Regions from separate parts of the Cellulomonas sp. plas2 genome, predicted to be linked through region 2. Evidence: riboswitches for the same ligand, from Rfam matches in the RefSeq annotation. Region 2 holds a riboswitch; the other holds the start of a gene.
The links. Region 2 has a riboswitch for thiamine pyrophosphate ahead of AC2TDM_RS13770 (YkoF family thiamine/hydroxymethylpyrimidine-binding protein). Riboswitches for the same ligand answer to the same signal wherever they lie in the genome.
Positions count from the first base shown of each region.

Region 1 (7,864 bases), 540 kb from region 2:
CTCGGGCTCGGCCTGTTCCTGTCCGCCGGTGTGGGGCTGGCCGCGCTGCTGGCCGGGGGGACCGTGCTGCAGTCCTGGATCCTCGAGACGGACGTGCCGCTGCTCGGCCACGTCAAGGTCGTCACGAGCCTCGTGTTCGACGTCGGCGTGTTCCTCCTGGTGATCGGCGTGGTGCTGGACGTGCTGCGCAGCCTCGGCGCGGAGCTGGACCGCCGCGCCGAGGCGGGCGAGGACGAGGTCGCCGACGGGTCGCACGCCGTCGGTGCCGTCGGGTCGTTCGTCGGGGCGGCCGGCAGCGAGCTGCGTGGCTCGTTCGCCGACGTTTCCGACGACGGGGCGGGCGCCGCGGTGCCGACCGCCGCCACGCCCGTCGCGACGCCCGCCCCGCGCGACCGTCCGGAGGTGGGCCCGTGATCGACATGCGCCCCAGCCTCGTCCTCGTGCTGGTCATCGCGGTGCTCGTCGGCACCGGGGTCTACCTGCTGCTCGAGCGCAGCCTGACCCGCGTCCTCGTCGGGGCCGTGCTCCTGAGCAACGGCGTGAACCTCCTGCTGCTCGTCGCGGGCGGTGCGGCCGGACGTCCGCCCCTGACCGGCGACGAGGGACCGGGTCCCAGCAGCGACCCGCTGCCGCAGGCCCTGACCCTCACCGCCATCGTCATCACGCTGGGCCTGACGGCGTTCTTGCTGGCCATGGCGTACCGGTCCTGGCAGCTGCACCGCCACGACGAGGTGCAGGACGACGTGGAGGACCGGCGCATCGCGCGCCTCGCCGCCCGCGACGAACGCGCCTTCACCGATGCGGACACCGAGGCCGACACGGGGCGCGGCCGCTCGTCGCTCGACGAGGAGGCCGCCGAGCTGCACGACGACACGGACGAGGGAACCAGGGGAGGTGCGCGCTGATGGGACCGCTCGACGGCTGGGCCCTCACCACCGACGCCACCTGGCTCGTGCCCATCCCCGTGGTGCTGCCGCTGGCCGGCGCCGGCCTGGCGCTCGCGCTGTACCGGCGGCCACGGCTGCAGCGGCTCACCAGCGTCGTGGTGCTCACGCTCGTCCTCGTCGTGGCCGTCGCGCTCGCGGTGCTCGCCGACGGGGGCCCGCTGGTGGTGGACGTCGGCGGGTGGGCCGCCCCCGTCGGCATCTCGCTCGTCGCGGACCGCCTCGCAGCGCTCATGCTGACCGTCTCGGCCGCCGTGACCCTCTGCGTCCTCCTCTACTCGCTGGCCCAGGGCCAGACCGAGGGGGAGGAGTCGGCCCCCGTCTCCATCTACCACCCGACGTTCCTCGTGCTCGCGGCCGGCGTGAACAACGCGTTCCTGTCCGGGGACCTGTTCAACCTGTACGTCGGGTTCGAGGTGCTGCTCGTCGCGTCCTACGTGCTCATCACGCTGTCCGGCTCGGCCGAGCGGATCCGCGCGGGGACGATCTACGTGGTCGTGGCGCTGCTGTCGTCCGTCCTGTTCCTCGTCGCCATCGCGGGCGTCTACGCCGCGACGGGCACCCTCAACTTCGCCCAGCTCGCGCTGCGGCTGCCGGAGATCGACGACGGCGTGCGGCTGGTGCTGCAGGTCATGCTCGTGACGGCCTTCGCCATCAAGGCGGCGATCTTCCCGCTGTCGGCGTGGCTGCCGGACTCCTACCCGACGGCGCCCGCGCCCGTGACGGCCGTGTTCGCGGGCCTGCTGACCAAGGTCGGCGTCTACGCCATCATCCGCACGCAGTCGCTGCTGTTCCCCGAGGGCCGCATCGACGACGTCCTGCTGTGGGCGGCGCTGGCGACGATGGTCATCGCGATCCTCGGTGCCGTCGCGCAGGACGACGTGAAGCGGCTGCTGTCGTTCACCCTCGTCAGCCACATCGGGTACATGGTGTTCGGCATCGCGCTGTCGTCGGCGGCGGGGTGGACCGCGGCGGTCTACTACGTCGTGCACCACATCACCGTGCAGACGGCGCTGTTCCTCGTCGTGGGGCTCGTCGAGCGCGTCGGTGGGACGACGTCCCTGAACCGGCTGGGCGGCCTGGCGCGCATCGCGCCCGTGCTGGCGATCCTGTTCTTCGTGCCCGCGATGAACCTCGCGGGCATCCCGCCGCTGTCCGGCTTCCTGGGCAAGCTCGGGCTGCTGCAGGCCGGGGTCCGGGAGGACGCGTGGCTGCCCATGGTCCTCGTCGTCGGGTCCGTCGTGACGTCGCTGCTCACGCTCTACGCGCTGGTGAAGGCGTGGAACAAGGCGTTCTGGCAGGTGCCGCCGGAGGAGATCCGGCCGGTCCACCTGCCGCTGGGCATGGTGCTGCCGGCCGCGGCGCTCGTCGTCGTCGGCCTGGGGCTCACGGTCGCGGCCGGGCCGCTGTACGCGTACACCGAGCGCGCGGCGACGGCCCTCGTCGAGCGCGCGCCGTACATCGAGGCCGTCCTGCCCGACGGGCTGCGCGGCACCGGGGAGTCGGACGAGGTCGCCACGGGCGGGGGTGGCGGATGAGCCTGCACCCGCGCCGCCGCTGGCGGCCGCAGTGGCTGACCGTCGTGTGGCTGACGGTCGTCTGGGTCCTGCTCTGGGGCGACCTGTCGGTGGCGAACGTGCTGGCCGGCGCGCTGCTCGGGGTCCTCGTGACCGGCGGGCTGCGGATGGCCCCGGTGGTCTTCCACGGGCGGGTGCGGCCGCTGGCGCTGGTGCGCCTCGTCGCGGTGTTCGTCGTCGACCTGGTCCGGGCCAGCGCCGAGGTGTCGTGGGTCGCGCTGCGGCCCGGTCGGCGCCCGCGGAGCGCCGTCGTGCGGGTGGAGCTGCGCTCGCACTCCGACCTCTACATGACGGTGACCGCCGAGCTGCTGTCGCTCGTGCCGGGGTCGGTCGTCGTGGAGGCGCACCGGCTGACGGGGCGGCTGTACATCCACGTCCTCGACGTCGGGCTCACGGGCGGGGTCGAGGGCGCGCGGCAGCAGGCGCTGGACCAGGAGGAGCGCGTGCTGCGCGCCTTCGCCTCCGACGAGGAGCTGCGGGCGGCGGGCCTGCTGCCGGGCCGGGCGGAGGTGCGCGCATGACGGCGGTCGCCGTGGTGTGCGCGGTGGTGCTCGTCGTCGCCGCCGCGCTCGCGCTGACCCGCGCCGAGCGCGGTCCCTCGATGCTCGACCGGACCGTCGCGCTCGACATCCTCGTCACCGTGCTGGTCGCGGGGATCGCGGTGTTCGCCGCCGTCGAGCGACGGACGGACGTCGTGCCGGTGCTCGTCGCGCTGTCCCTCGTCGGGTTCATCGGCTCGGTGACGATCGCGCGCTTCGCGTACCTCGAGCCCGAGGGCGAGGGGCGTGTGCGCACGAAGGAGGAGATCGCCGCGGAGGCGCTGGAGCGGGAGCACCAGGAGGCGCTGGCCCTCGAGCGCGAGCGCTCGGGCGCGAGGAGCCGCGAGGACCGCGACGCGTCCGACGAGGGCCCGTCGGACGAGACCCGCCACGCCGACGAGCACGCCGACGAGCACGCCGACGAGCACGCCGACGAGCACGGCGCGCACGCCGCACCGGAGGAGCACGGCGGCGGCGCCGAGGGGGAGGTCCGGTGAGCGCCTGGGAGACGACGGCGGACGTCGCCTCGGCGGTGCTGCTCCTCGCGGGCGCGCTGCTCGCGCTCGTCGCGGGCGTCGGCGCCGTGCGCTTCCCCGACCTGCTGTCCCGCATGCACGCCGCGACCAAGCCGCAGACGCTCGGCATGGTCCTCGTGCTGCTCGGCCTGGCCCTGCGGCTGCGGACGGGTCTCGTCGTCTGGGCCCTCGTCCTGGTCGCGGTCTTCCAGATGCTCACGGCCCCCGTGGCCGCGCACCTGCTCGGCCGCGCCGGCTACCGCACGGGCAAGGTCCCCCACGACACCCTCGTCGTCGACGAGCTCACGGCCGACCTCGACGAGGCCGAGCGCGAGGCGCAGGCCCTCGACGACCAGGACGAGCGCGGCGACGCCCGCCGCACCCGCGACCGCCAGGACGACGACCCCCACGACGACCCGCGCCCGGCTGCCCGGCGCGGGTAGCCGGGCCTCGTGCGCGACTGCTTCTGACCGCCGCACGCCGTCACGGGCACGAGGTCCGGGGTCGCAGGCGGGGCGGCCCGCTAGCGTGCCCGCGTGCGCATCACCACGCCCTCCGGGAAGTTCTTCTACTTCCTGCTGGCCGGCCTCGCGGCGGCGCTGCTCCTGGCGGTGCTGCTGACGACGTCCGGCCAGGGTGCGTCGGCTCCGGCCGTCGTCGCGCTGCAGCTCCTCGTCGTCGGGGTGGCCGTGCGTACCTTCCGGGACCCGGCGGCGGAGGCGGTCGCGCCGCCGCGACCGTGGTGGCTGACGGGCCGACCGCTGTCCGGCCTCGTGTGGGGGGCGCTGCTGCTCGCCCAGGCCGTCCAGCTCGCCGTCACGGCGCCAGGACCCGACGGGACCGGCGCCGCGGTGCGCCTGCTGACCGCCACGACGAACGGCGTCCTCGGCGTGCTGTTCCTGCGCTCGTCCCTGCGCCTGCGGGCGCGGCCGGAGCTCTGGGCGGACGGCCGACCGGATCGCTGACCGGGTGGTGGCGCCCGAGCGGGCACGGCGACGGCCCGCACCCGGTCGGGGTCCGGGCCGTCGGGCCGGTCCTCAGCGCTTGGGCAGTGGCGGGCGGGCGGCGCGCACACGGCCCGAGATGCGGGCGGTGCCGCGCGTCGCGACAGCGCGCGAGAGGTAGGCGACCGCACCCGTGACGGCGGCGGCGAGCAACGCCTCCGACAGCTTGATGTCCGGGTCCTTCGTGGCCGGGTCGGGCGGCGCGTGGCCGGTCGCCTTCGTCCAGACGGCGGCCAGCACCTTGCGCGCGACCCAGGCGGTGCCGAGGGCCGTCACCATCCCGATGACCTTCGCGGTCGTCGACTCGGACTCGTCGTCCGCCATCACGTCTCCTCGTGCTCGTCGGGTGCTCGTCGAGAGATCTCGCCGGTCAACCTAGCGGGGCGCGCGCCCGCCCGCCCGTGCGAGGACGGCGTGCGCGGGCCGGGTCGGGCGCGGTCTATGCTCGCCCCGAACGACAGGGGAGCGTCCGCCCCCCGGCCCTCCGGCCGGTGTGCGGGACGCTGAGAGTGCGGATCTCCGCAGACCCTCGCACCTGATCCGGTTCGCACCGGCGTAGGGAGTCGGGCTTCTCAGTCCTCGTGGTCGTCGGCGTCGTCCGGCCCGTGGTCCACGGGACGTGCGCGGCCGGCGCGCCGCGGCGACCCCCTCCTGCACCCTCGAGGAGGAGCACCACGTGAGCACCACCCTGACCGCATGGACCAGCAGGCGCGGCAGCCGGCGCGTCGTCGCCGGCCTGTCGGCGGCCGCCCTGTCCGTCTCCGCCCTGGCCGCGTGCTCGGCCGTGGGTGCCGGATCCTCGTCGTCCGACGAGGGTTCCGCCACCGCTGACGCGTCCGGCGGGGCCACCGGCACCGTCACCCTCGTCACCCACGAGTCCTTCGCCCTGTCCGAGGGGTTGCTCGAGGACTTCACCGCGCAGACCGGGCTGGAGGTCGAGGTCCTGCAGCAGGGCGACGCCGGTGCGCTGACGAACCAGCTGGTGCTGACCAAGGACGCGCCGCTGGGCGACCTCGTCTTCGGCATCGACAACACGTTCGCCTCCCGCGCGCTGGACGAGGGGGTCGTCGAGCCCGCGGAGCTGTCCGCGGCGGCGCTCGCGGACGCGCAGGAGTACGCGGTGGAGGGCGACGACGAGGGCGCCCTGACGGCGGTCGACTACAGCGACGTGTGCCTCAACGTCGACCGCGCCTGGTTCACGGAGAAGAGCCTGGCTGAGCCGACGACCCTGGAGGACCTCACGAAGCCCGAGTACCGGGACCTCACCGTGGTCCCGAGCGCGGTCTCCTCGTCGCCCGGGCTGGCGTTCCTGCTGACGACGGTCGCGGCGTTCGGAGAGGACGGCTGGGCGGACTACTGGCAGGCCCTGACCGACAACGGCCTGCGGGTCGTCGACGGCTGGTCCGACGCGTACTACACCGACTTCAGCGGGGGCGGCGGCGGGGGCGAGCGGCCGATCGTGCTCTCGTACGCCTCGTCCATCCCCTTCACGGTGCCCGAGGGCGGCGACGAGCCGACGACCGCCGCCCTGCTGGACACCTGCTTCCGCCAGGTCGAGTACGCCGGCGTGCTGGCCGGGGCCGAGAACCCCGAGGGCGCCGCGCAGCTCCTCGACTTCCTGCTCTCCGACGAGGTGCAGGCCGACGTGCCCACGTCGATGTACGTGTACCCGGTGAGCACCGCCGTGGAGCTGCCGGAGGAGTGGGCGCGCTGGGCGCCCCTGGCCGAGCAGCCGTTCGAGGTGCCCGCCGCGGACGTCGAGGCGCACCGCGAGGAGTGGCTGCAGCGCTGGACCGACGTCGTGACCGGCTGAGCGGACGCGTCCGGTGACCCTGCGCGAGGAGACCGCCGCCCCGCCGCTGCCGGCCGGCGTCCCCTCGGCGACCCCGCCGGCCGGGCTCCGTCCCGTGCCGGCGGGCGCCGCGCGCGGGAGGTCGGCGCAGGGGCGCGGGCCGCGGCCGTCCCCCGCGCAGGTGCTCGGCTGGACGGTGGCGGTGCTCGTGCCGCTCGTCGTGCTCGGGCTGTTCTTCGCGTGGCCCGTGGTCGCGACGGTGACCCGCGGGTTCGTCGCCGACGGCGCCCTGGACCTGTCGGGCTTCGGCGACGTCTTCGCCCGGCCCCGCACCTGGCGGGTCGTCGGGCAGACGCTGCTGCAGGCGTCGCTGGCCACCGTGGTCGCCGTGGGGCTCGGCGTGCCGGGCGCGTACGTGCTGCACCGGTGCCGGTTCCCCGGGCGGGACCTGGTCCGGGCGCTGGTGACCGTGCCGTTCGTGCTGCCCACGGTCGTGGTCGGCGTGGCGTTCCGGTCGCTGCTCGTCGAGGGCGGGCCGCTGGGGTTCCTCGGGTGGGACGGGTCGCTGGCGGGGATCGTCGCGGCGCTCGTGTTCTTCAACTACGCGGTGGTCGTGCGGACCGTGGGCGGGACGTGGGCGCAGCTCGACGAGCGGCCCGCGCAGGCGGCGCGCTCGCTGGGCGCCTCGCCCGGGCGGGTGCTGCGGACGGTGACGCTGCCGGCGCTGGCGCCCGCGATCGCGTCCGCGGCGTCGCTCGTGTTCCTGTTCTGCGCCACGTCCTTCGGGACCGTGCTGGTGCTCGGGGGGCTGCGGCACGGGACGGTGGAGACCGAGATCTGGATCCAGACCGTGCAGCTGCTGGACCTGCGGGCCGCGGCGGTCCTGTCGGTGGTGCAGCTCGTGCTCGTGGCGTCGGTGCTGCTCGTCGCCGGGCGGCTGCGGGCGCGGCGGGAGCGGGCGCTGCCGCTGGGGACGCGGCGGGCGTCGGAGCGGGTGCTGCGGCTGCGGCGGGTGCCGGGGACGCCGCGCGGCGAGGGACGCGGGGGGGACCTGGCGGCCTTCGTCGTGACGGCGCTGACCGTCGTGGCGCTGGCCGTCCCGCTGGTCAACCTCGTCGTGCGGTCCCTGCGGGTGGGCGAGGGCTGGGGGCTCGCCCATTACCGGGCGCTGGCACGACGCGCCGACGGGATGCCGGTGAGCGTGCTCGACGCGACCGTGACCTCCGTGCGGGCGGCGCTCGACGCGACCGTGCTGGCGCTGGTGGTGGGGGTGCTCGTCGCGCTCGTGCTGTCGCGGCGGCCGCGCGCGGCGGTGGGGCGGCGGGCGGTGTCCGTGCTCGACGCGGTGGTCATGCTGCCGCTGGGGGTGTCGGCGGTGACCGTCGGGCTGGGGTTCCTGCTGGCGCTCCACCGGCCGTTCGGGCTGGACCTCGACCTGCGGACGAGCCCGCTGCTCGTGCCGGTCGCGCAGGCCGTGGTGGCGGTGCCGCTCG
Region 1 is NZ_CM170155.1:3,635,834-3,643,697, reverse strand. It holds gene AC2TDM_RS16190 (Na+/H+ antiporter subunit A) at 1-414, shown strand, start outside; gene AC2TDM_RS16185 (Na(+)/H(+) antiporter subunit C) at 420-905, shown strand; gene AC2TDM_RS16180 (Na+/H+ antiporter subunit D) at 905-2,482, shown strand; gene AC2TDM_RS16175 (Na+/H+ antiporter subunit E) at 2,479-3,042, shown strand; gene AC2TDM_RS16170 (MrpF/PhaF family protein) at 3,039-3,557, shown strand; gene mnhG (monovalent cation/H(+) antiporter subunit G) at 3,554-4,018, shown strand; gene AC2TDM_RS16160 (hypothetical protein) at 4,112-4,540, shown strand; gene AC2TDM_RS16155 (DUF4235 domain-containing protein) at 4,613-4,903, opposite strand; TPP riboswitch at 5,029-5,158, shown strand; gene AC2TDM_RS16150 (thiamine ABC transporter substrate-binding protein) at 5,256-6,392, shown strand; gene AC2TDM_RS16145 (ABC transporter permease) at 6,487-7,864, shown strand, end outside.
Region 1: linked by a shared signal. The riboswitch ahead of AC2TDM_RS16150 (thiamine ABC transporter substrate-binding protein) and the one ahead of AC2TDM_RS13770 (YkoF family thiamine/hydroxymethylpyrimidine-binding protein) in region 2 are both predicted to bind thiamine pyrophosphate.

Region 2 (7,864 bases):
CGGGTCGGACACCACGCTCGTGCGCTCGGCGCTGACGGGCGGGCTCGTCGACGCGCTGGGCGGGTCCATCGTCTTCGTCGGCGCGATCGTGGCGATGGCGCTGCTCGACCTGGTGCTGCTCGGCATCACGCTCGGCGTCATCCTCGTCGCGGTGGCGGCGGTCGTCGTCGCCAGCGGACGCATCCAGACGTTGACGAAGCAGTCCCAGGAGGCGGTGGGCCGCGTCGCGGCGGGCGTCGAGCGGGCGCTGTCCGGCGTCCGGACCGTCCGCGCCTCGGGTGCCACCCAGCGCGAGGGCCGGCGCCTCGAGGAGGACGCGCAGGCGGCCTACGTGCTGGGCGTCCGCGTCGCGCGGATCGGCGCGATCCTCTGGCCGGTCAGCGGGCTGGCCGTGCAGGGCGCGTTCCTGGCGGTGCTCGGGGTCGGCGGGTACCGGGTCGCGGCGGGGACGCTGACCGTCGCGGACCTGGTGACGTTCATCCTGTTCCTGTTCATGATGCTCATGCCGCTCGGGCAGGGCTTCAGCGCAGTGGTCACGGTCCGCTCCGCCCTCGGGGCGCTGGCGCGCATCCAGGAGGTGCTCGCGCTCCCGTCGGAGGACGACGACGAGGGCGACCTGGACGGCGTCCGCGCGCCGGTGGCGACCGTGCACGCGCCGGCCGTGGAGCTCGCCGGCGTCTCCTTCTCCTACGGCGACGAGCCCGTGCTGCGGGACGTCACCCTCACGGTGCCGCGGGGGTCGACCACGGCGGTCGTCGGGCCGTCGGGCGCCGGCAAGACGACGCTGCTGGCGCTGCTCGAGCGCTTCTACGAGCCCGACGCCGGCGTCATCCGGTTCGAGGGTGCGGACGTGCGGGCCCTGCCGCGCGCGGTGCTGCGCAGCCGGATCGGGTACGTCGAGCAGGACGCCCCGGCGCTCGCGGGCAGCATCCGCGACAACCTGCTGCTCGCGGCCCCCGGCGCCGACGACGCGGCGTGCCGGCGTGCCCTGGACGCGGTGAACCTGCTCGACCGCGTCGACCAGCACCCGGCTGGCCTGGACGCCGTGCTCGGCGACGACGGCGTCGGCCTGTCGGGCGGGGAGCGTCAGCGGCTGGCCATCGCGCGGGCCCTCATCGGCGGCGCACCGCTGCTCCTGCTCGACGAGCCGACCGCCAGCCTCGACGGCCGCAACGAGCAGGCGATGCGCGAGGCCATCCGGTCCGCCGCCGAGCAGCGCACGGTCCTCATCGTCGCCCACCGCCTGGCGACGGTCGCCGACGCCGACCAGATCGTCGTCATGGAGGCCGGCCGCGTCGTCGCCACGGGCACGCACGCCGAGCTGCTGGGCACCAGCCCGCTCTACCGCGAGCTGGCGGAGCACCAGCTGCTGGTCTGAGCGGCCCTGTCGGCGGGCCACGCCGGCCGGCCGGGGTCAGCCCGTGAGGGCGCCGGGCCCGGCGAGCAGCCCCAGCCGAGCGCTGACCAGCAGGACGGCGGCCAGCGTGCCGAGGACGACGAGCGCCAGCACGACGTCGCCGCGGTCGCGCCGGACGGGTCGCCACACGGTCCGCGGACCGAGCCCCAGCCCGCGCTGCTCGAGGGTGGCGGCCAGCCGCTCGCCGGTGCGCAGGGACGACACGAGCAGCCCGAACACCATCCGGCCGTGCGCGCGCACGCCCAGCGCGGGCCGCCCGTCGCGGCGGCGCGGAGCGCGCACGGCGTGCGCGTGGCGGACCTGGGCCCACGTGCGGGGCATCTCCTCCAGCAGCCGGTAGCCGGCCAGGAGGGCGTGCGCCGGGCGCGCGGGCAGGCGCGCGTCGGCCTGGAGGCTGGCCAGCAGGGTCGGGCCATCGGTCGACCGGACGAAGCCCAGCGCCAGCACGCCGATGAGCAGGGACCGCGCGGCCAGGGCGGTGCCCACCGACAGCCCGGGCGCCGTCACCTCGAGCCCGGGCCCGGACCAGACGACCGGCCCCGGCCGCGAGACCGCGTTGACGACGAGCACGCCGCCCGCGAACGCCAGCAGCGGCCCGTGCGCGACGAGGAGCGTGCGCGCCGGCACGCGTGCGGCCGCCGCGACGCCCACCAGCGCGAGCGCGTAGAGCACGAGCGGCGTCACCGGGTCGAGCACCAGGAGCACCGCGGCCGACACGACCGTGAGCAGGGCGAGCTTGACGGTCGGGTTGCGGCGCGCGAGCGCGGACGGCGTGACGTCGCGCCGCCAGGGGGCGGTCGCGGCCCCGGTGCCCGTCCCGTCCACGGCCGGCACGGTGGTCGCGGTCATGCGTGGTGCTCCCCGTCGAGGCGGCGCAGGGTGCGGGCGGGGGTCTCGCCGTCCGTGGTGTGCGCCAGCAGCCAGGCGACGAGCGGCGGCAGCGCGAGGCCGGCGCGCGCGAGCACGGACCGGTCGCGCAGCACGGCGGCGGTGGGGCCGTCGGCCAGGAGGCGCCCGTCGGCCAGGACGAGCACCCGGTCGGCGACGGCGACGACGCTGCGCAGGTCGTGGCTGGTCAGCACGACGGCGGTGCCCTCGTCGGCCGCGGCGCGCAGGGTGGTCAGCGTCGCGGTGGTGTCGCGGTGGTCGAGGCCGAGGGTGGGCTCGTCGGCCAGGAGCAGCGGACGCCCGTGCGCGAGCATCGCGGCCAGGGCCAGGCGCCGCTTCTCGCCGCCGGACAGGCGGAACGGGTCAGCGTCGGCGAGGTGCTCGAGCCGGTGCCGCCGCAGGCGCTCGGGGACGGCGACCGCGGCGCGGTCCGGCGGGAGGCCGTGCGCGAGCTCGCGTGTGACGGTGTGCGCGACGAACCCGTGCTCGGGGTCCTGCGGGACGAGGCCCGCGGGCGCCGCGTCGAGGGTCCCGGCCAGCGGGGGCAGCAGGCCCGCGAGCGTGAGGAGCAGCGTCGACTTGCCGACGCCGTTGGCGCCGAGGACCGCGACGACCTCGCCGCGGCGCAGCACGAGGTCGACGTCGGTGAGGACGGCACCGGGCGGGGGGCCCGAGGGTCCGGCGGGGGCCTTGCGGCGGTGGCGCCACGGGCGGCGGCGCCTGGGGTTGCCGCGACCGACGGCCAGACCGCGGGCGACGAGCACCTCGTCGCCGGAGCCCCGACGTCCGTGAGGGGCCGCGGAGCCGGGCGCGGCGGTGAGCCAGGCCTGGACCGCGGGGTTGCCCAGCCCGCCGGCGTGGCCCGTGACGGCCAGCAGCTCCGCCTCGAGCGGCAGCCAGCAGCCGGCGGCGTGCAGCTCCGCGGCGTGGGCGTGCAGGACGGTGGCGGTCGGGCCGTCGGCCAGGACGCGGCCGCCGGCGTCGAGCGCGAGGGCACGGGCGGGCAGGCCCGCGACGCCCTCGGGCCCGGCCCACTCGTCGAGCCGGTGCTCGACGAGGACGACGGCCGGGCCGGGCCGGGCGGCGTCCCCCGTGCCGGCGCCCGACCGGACCGCCCCGCGCACGGCGGCGAGGGCGGCGGGGTCGAGCATCGACGTCGGCTCGTCGAGCAGGAGCAGCGCGGGGTCGGTGACGAGCGCCGCGGCGAGCGCCACGCGCTGCAGCTCCCCGCCGGAGAGCGTCGTCGTCGCCCGGTCCTGCAGGTGCGCCACGCCGGCCCGCGCGAGCGCCGCTGCCACGCGCGGGCCGATCGCGGCGGGCGGGACCGCCCGGTTCTCCAGCGGCAGCGCGAGCTCGGCCTCGACCGACGGCAGGCAGACCGCCGCGGCCGGGTCCTGCGCGACGACGCCGAGGTGACGGGAGCGCTCGACGACGCCCGTCGCCGCCGTCGCCCCGCCGGCCAGGGCCACCTGCCCCGTGAGCTCGGCGTGCACGGCGTGCGGGACGGCGCCGGTGAGCACGCCGAGCAGCGTCGACTTGCCCGACCCGGACGGGCCGAGGACGACGAGGTGCTCGCCGGGGTCCAGCCGCACGCCGACCCCCTGCAGGGCGGGCCGGGGCCGGCGTGCGAACCGGACCGTGACGTCGTCGAGCGCGAGCGCGGGCGTGCTCACCGGCCGCCGGGGCGCAGGGCGTCCCGGCCGATGGCGTAGTTGTCGACGACGCCGGTGCGGGCGAGCGCGTCGACGAGCACCTTGGCCAGCAGCCCGCCGAGCACGAGGCCGCTGGCCACCTGCAGGCCGAACCGCAGGAGCAGCAGGTCCTGCCCGTACCATCCGGCGCGGAAGGCCGAGAAGAAGAACACGAGCCCGGCGCCGCACAGCCCCGACAGCGCGAAGGTGGCCCAGCCGAACCGCCGGTAGCGGGTGAGCGCGAACGGCAGCTCGCTGCCCACGCCCTGCAGCAGCGCGGACACGACGAGCAGCGGCCCGACCGGCGAGCCGAGGAAGACGACCTCGACGACGGAGGCGAGCACCTCGGCCAGGACGCCGGCACCGGGCCGCCGCACGATCGCCACGGCGAGCGGCGCCGCGAGCAGCCAGCCGCCGAGCAGCAGGTGCTGCGCGAGGTCGCCGGCCGGGCCCATGGCGATGCTCAGGCCGTTCCAGCCCTGGACGAGCGCCCAGTAGGCGAACCCGAAGACGACGCCGAGGACGACGACGAGCACGAGCTCGCGCAGCGACCAGGACCCGCGGCGGGCGCCGGTCGGGGTGGGGGCGGAGGTGGCGGTCACCGGTCGGCCCCCGTCGTGGTGGTGGCCGTCGTGCTGGCGGCGGTCGTCGTCGGCGAGCCGAGGGAGACCGTGAGGTGCGTGACGACGTGCGGGACGTGCGCGCCGACCTGCGCCCACGCGTCGGCGGCGGTGGCGAGGACGTCGGCGAGGTCGCCCGAGAGGCGGGTGGCGTAGTGCGCCGCCCCGGTCGCGGTGCCGCGGTCGCGGGCGGCGGCGATGGCGGCCTCGATGTGGACCATGTGGTCGCCGACGGGTCCGTCGGCGCTGCCGCTGTGGACGCCGCCCTCGTCGAGCAGCGGGTAGAGCGACCACTGCGCGACGGCGGGCACTCCGGTCGGGGCGAGCCGCACGGGCGGCGTGGTGGGCAGGCCGGTGACCGTCAGGTCGCACGTCACCTCGCCGGGGCAGCCGCGAGAGAGCAGCGCGTGCGCGACGACGTGCCCGCCGCCGGTGCGCCGGTGAGCGGCGGTGAGGATGCCGGCGAGGTAGGCGACGAGGCGCTCCTCGGCGGGCGTCTCGCGGGCGCCGACGTAGGTGCTGACATCGTCGGTCTCCAGGACGAGACCGTCGGTGAGGCCGGCGGCGGCCGCGTCGTCGAGCGCGCCAAGGATGACCTCGACGAACCGGTCGGTGTGCGGGTGCAGGCTGAACCGCATCCCGATGCCGAGGGTCTGCGGGGTGGCGTCGGTGCTGGCGGTGCCGGTGGTCGTGCTGGTCGCGCCCGTGGCGTCCGGCACGGGCCGGCGCTCGGTCGTGGTGGTGCTCATGGCGGTCCCCTTCGGGCCCGTGGGTACGTCGAGACCACCTCGACGCGCGTCGAGGTGGTGCCCTGCTCCCTACGCCGGTACGAACCGGATCAGGTTCACGGGTCTGCGGACCGTCCGCACTCTCAGCGCTCCTCAGCGCTCCCCGGGGGTGCGCCGACCGTAGCGGATCGCCACCGCCGAACGCACGCCCCGGTGCTCGTGAGCAGAGCGGCAGACCCGGCGGACTGCCGCTCCTCCCTGGCGCCCCGTGGGGCGGTCGTGACCCGTCAGCGGGGGTCGTCGCCGGCGCCCGGCACCTTGTCGGTCACGTCCTCGTAGGCCTGCGCGCCGGGGAGCTCCGCGGGGGCGTAGCAGAGACGGACGACGCCGGTGGGGAAGACGTCGGACCGCAGCAGGCGGAGCGGCTGGATGTCCTCGCCCTCGTCGAACAGGCGCTCACCGTGCCGTGCGGCGACGGGGTGGACGAGCAGGCGCAGCTCGTCGAGCAGGCCGGCGGCGAGCAGCTGCCGGACCACGGAGATCGACCCGGGGACGAGGACCTTGCCGACCGCGGGGTCGTCCTTGAGCGCGCGGGCCGCGGCGACGACGTCGGGGGCGGCCTCGACGTTGCGCCAGCCGAGGTCGCCGCTGCCGCGGGTCGCCACGACCTTCCGGGTGTCGCCGAGCTGGGTGGCGAACCCCGCGTCCTCACCGCCGGCGGCCTCCCGTTCCGGCCAGGCGCCGGCGAAGCTGTCGTAGGTGACGCGGCCGAGGAGCAGGACGTCGACGTCCTCGTAGTCCTCGCCGACCGCCGCGCCCATGCGGTCGTCGAAGTAGGGGAAGTGCCAGGCGGGGTCGATCTCGACGACCCCGTCGAGGGCGCTGAACAGGGTGCTGACGATCGTGGCCACGCAGGTCCTCCTCGGACGGTCGCGTCCGCCGGGTGCGGGTGCTTCAGGGGTGCAGACCCGGAGACGGGCCCGGAGTCATCGGCCGTCGGTGGGGCTCGTGGGCCCGCGTCGCAGCGCGCGGACGGGTGGTCCCGCGCCAGGCTTCACCCGCTGCGGTCACACCCTCCGGCACCCGGCCGATGATCTGATGGTGACCGTGCTGCCGCCCCACCCGTCGTCCCCGCCCACGACGGGCGCCGACGTGTGGTCGGCAGACCCCGTCACAGGCGCGGCCACGGGTGGTCCCGGGCGGCCTCGTCGGCGTCGCGGGGCGGGCGCGATGGCGGGACTCGTCGTCGCCGCGGGGGCGCTGGGGGCGGCGGTGTGGCTCACCGGCGCGGGTGGCGCCGGCACGGACGGGCTCGTCCAGGCGCTGCCGTCGGGCGCGGTGCGGGACCTCGTCGAGGACCTGGTGCCGACGGGGGCCGTCGCGGTCCCCGCGCCCTCCGCGGAGGTCGCGGCGCTGGCCGACGAGGCGCACCTGTCGACCGAGGGGCGCGAGCTGTTCGTCGCCGCGCGACCGGAGCTGCTGGACGCGGCGACCTTCGTCGGGCGGCGCAGCGACGGCACCGGGACGGATCCGGGCGCGGATCCCGGGGCCCCGAGCGGGGTGGCGGTCGGCTGCTACCAGCGCGGCGCGCAGGACTCGATCGTGCTGTACCGGCCGGCGGACGAGCGGCTGCGGGGGTCCGTCGTCGAGACCGCTGCCCACGAGACGCTGCACGCGGGCTGGGAACGGCTCGGCGACGAGGAGCGTGCGCGCCTGGTGCCGCTGCTGGAGGCGGCGCTCGCCGCCGTGCCGGCGGAGGACCGCCTGCACGCGCAGCTCGCCGGCTCGGTCGGGGACCGTCCCGAGAGCCGGCCGACGGAGCTGTTCGCCTACCTCGGCATGCAGGCGTGGCGCGAGGGCGGCCTCGACCCCGCGCTCGAGGCGGCCTGGGGGCGGTTCGTCGAGGACCGGGCCGCGCTCGTCGGGGTGCACGCGGCGTGGCGCGGGGCGTTGGACGCGACGGCCGCGGAGATCCGCTCGGCGTCGGACGCCCTCGTCGCACGGGAGGGCGCGGACGCGCAGGCGCGGGCGCTGTACGAGCGGGACGCGGCGTCGCGCGACGTGTACCGCGAGGCCTGGACCGCGAAGTCCGCGGAGGTGGCGGCGATGGGAGCGGCCGAGCGGGACGGGCTGCTGCTGTCCTGGACGTGGTGGGACGGCACGGAGCTGCCGATGGCGCCGGCCGAGGACACGCTCGCCACCGCGGCGGATCTGCTCGCACGCGACGACGCCGCGCTGCCGCCGCGCCTCGCGGCCCTGGAGGCGGCGGAGGCGGCGACGGCGGCCGAGCGGGCGCGCGTCGAGGCGCTGGCCGCGGACCTCACGGCGTTGCAGGTGCAGCTCGACCCGGTGCAGGCGGCGGCGGGGGGCTGAGGGCCGCCGCGCTCGTCGGGGACCCCGCTCGTCGCGGCGTCGCGCTCGTCGGGCGGCGGGCGCGGCTGTCAGACGGGTCCGAGCGGCACGGGGGTCCCGGGCGGGCGCTCGACGACGATCGTGTCGTCCGCCTGCACGGGGCCGCCG
Region 2 is NZ_CM170155.1:3,093,791-3,101,654, reverse strand. It holds gene AC2TDM_RS13790 (ABC transporter ATP-binding protein) at 1-1,378, shown strand, start outside; gene AC2TDM_RS13785 (energy-coupling factor transporter transmembrane component T family protein) at 1,415-2,266, opposite strand; gene AC2TDM_RS13780 (ATP-binding cassette domain-containing protein) at 2,263-3,978, opposite strand; gene AC2TDM_RS13775 (ECF transporter S component) at 3,975-4,598, opposite strand; gene AC2TDM_RS13770 (YkoF family thiamine/hydroxymethylpyrimidine-binding protein) at 4,595-5,365, opposite strand; TPP riboswitch at 5,415-5,520, opposite strand; gene AC2TDM_RS13765 (dihydrofolate reductase family protein) at 5,632-6,255, opposite strand; gene AC2TDM_RS13760 (hypothetical protein) at 6,575-7,717, shown strand; gene AC2TDM_RS13755 (MOSC domain-containing protein) at 7,786-7,864, opposite strand, start outside.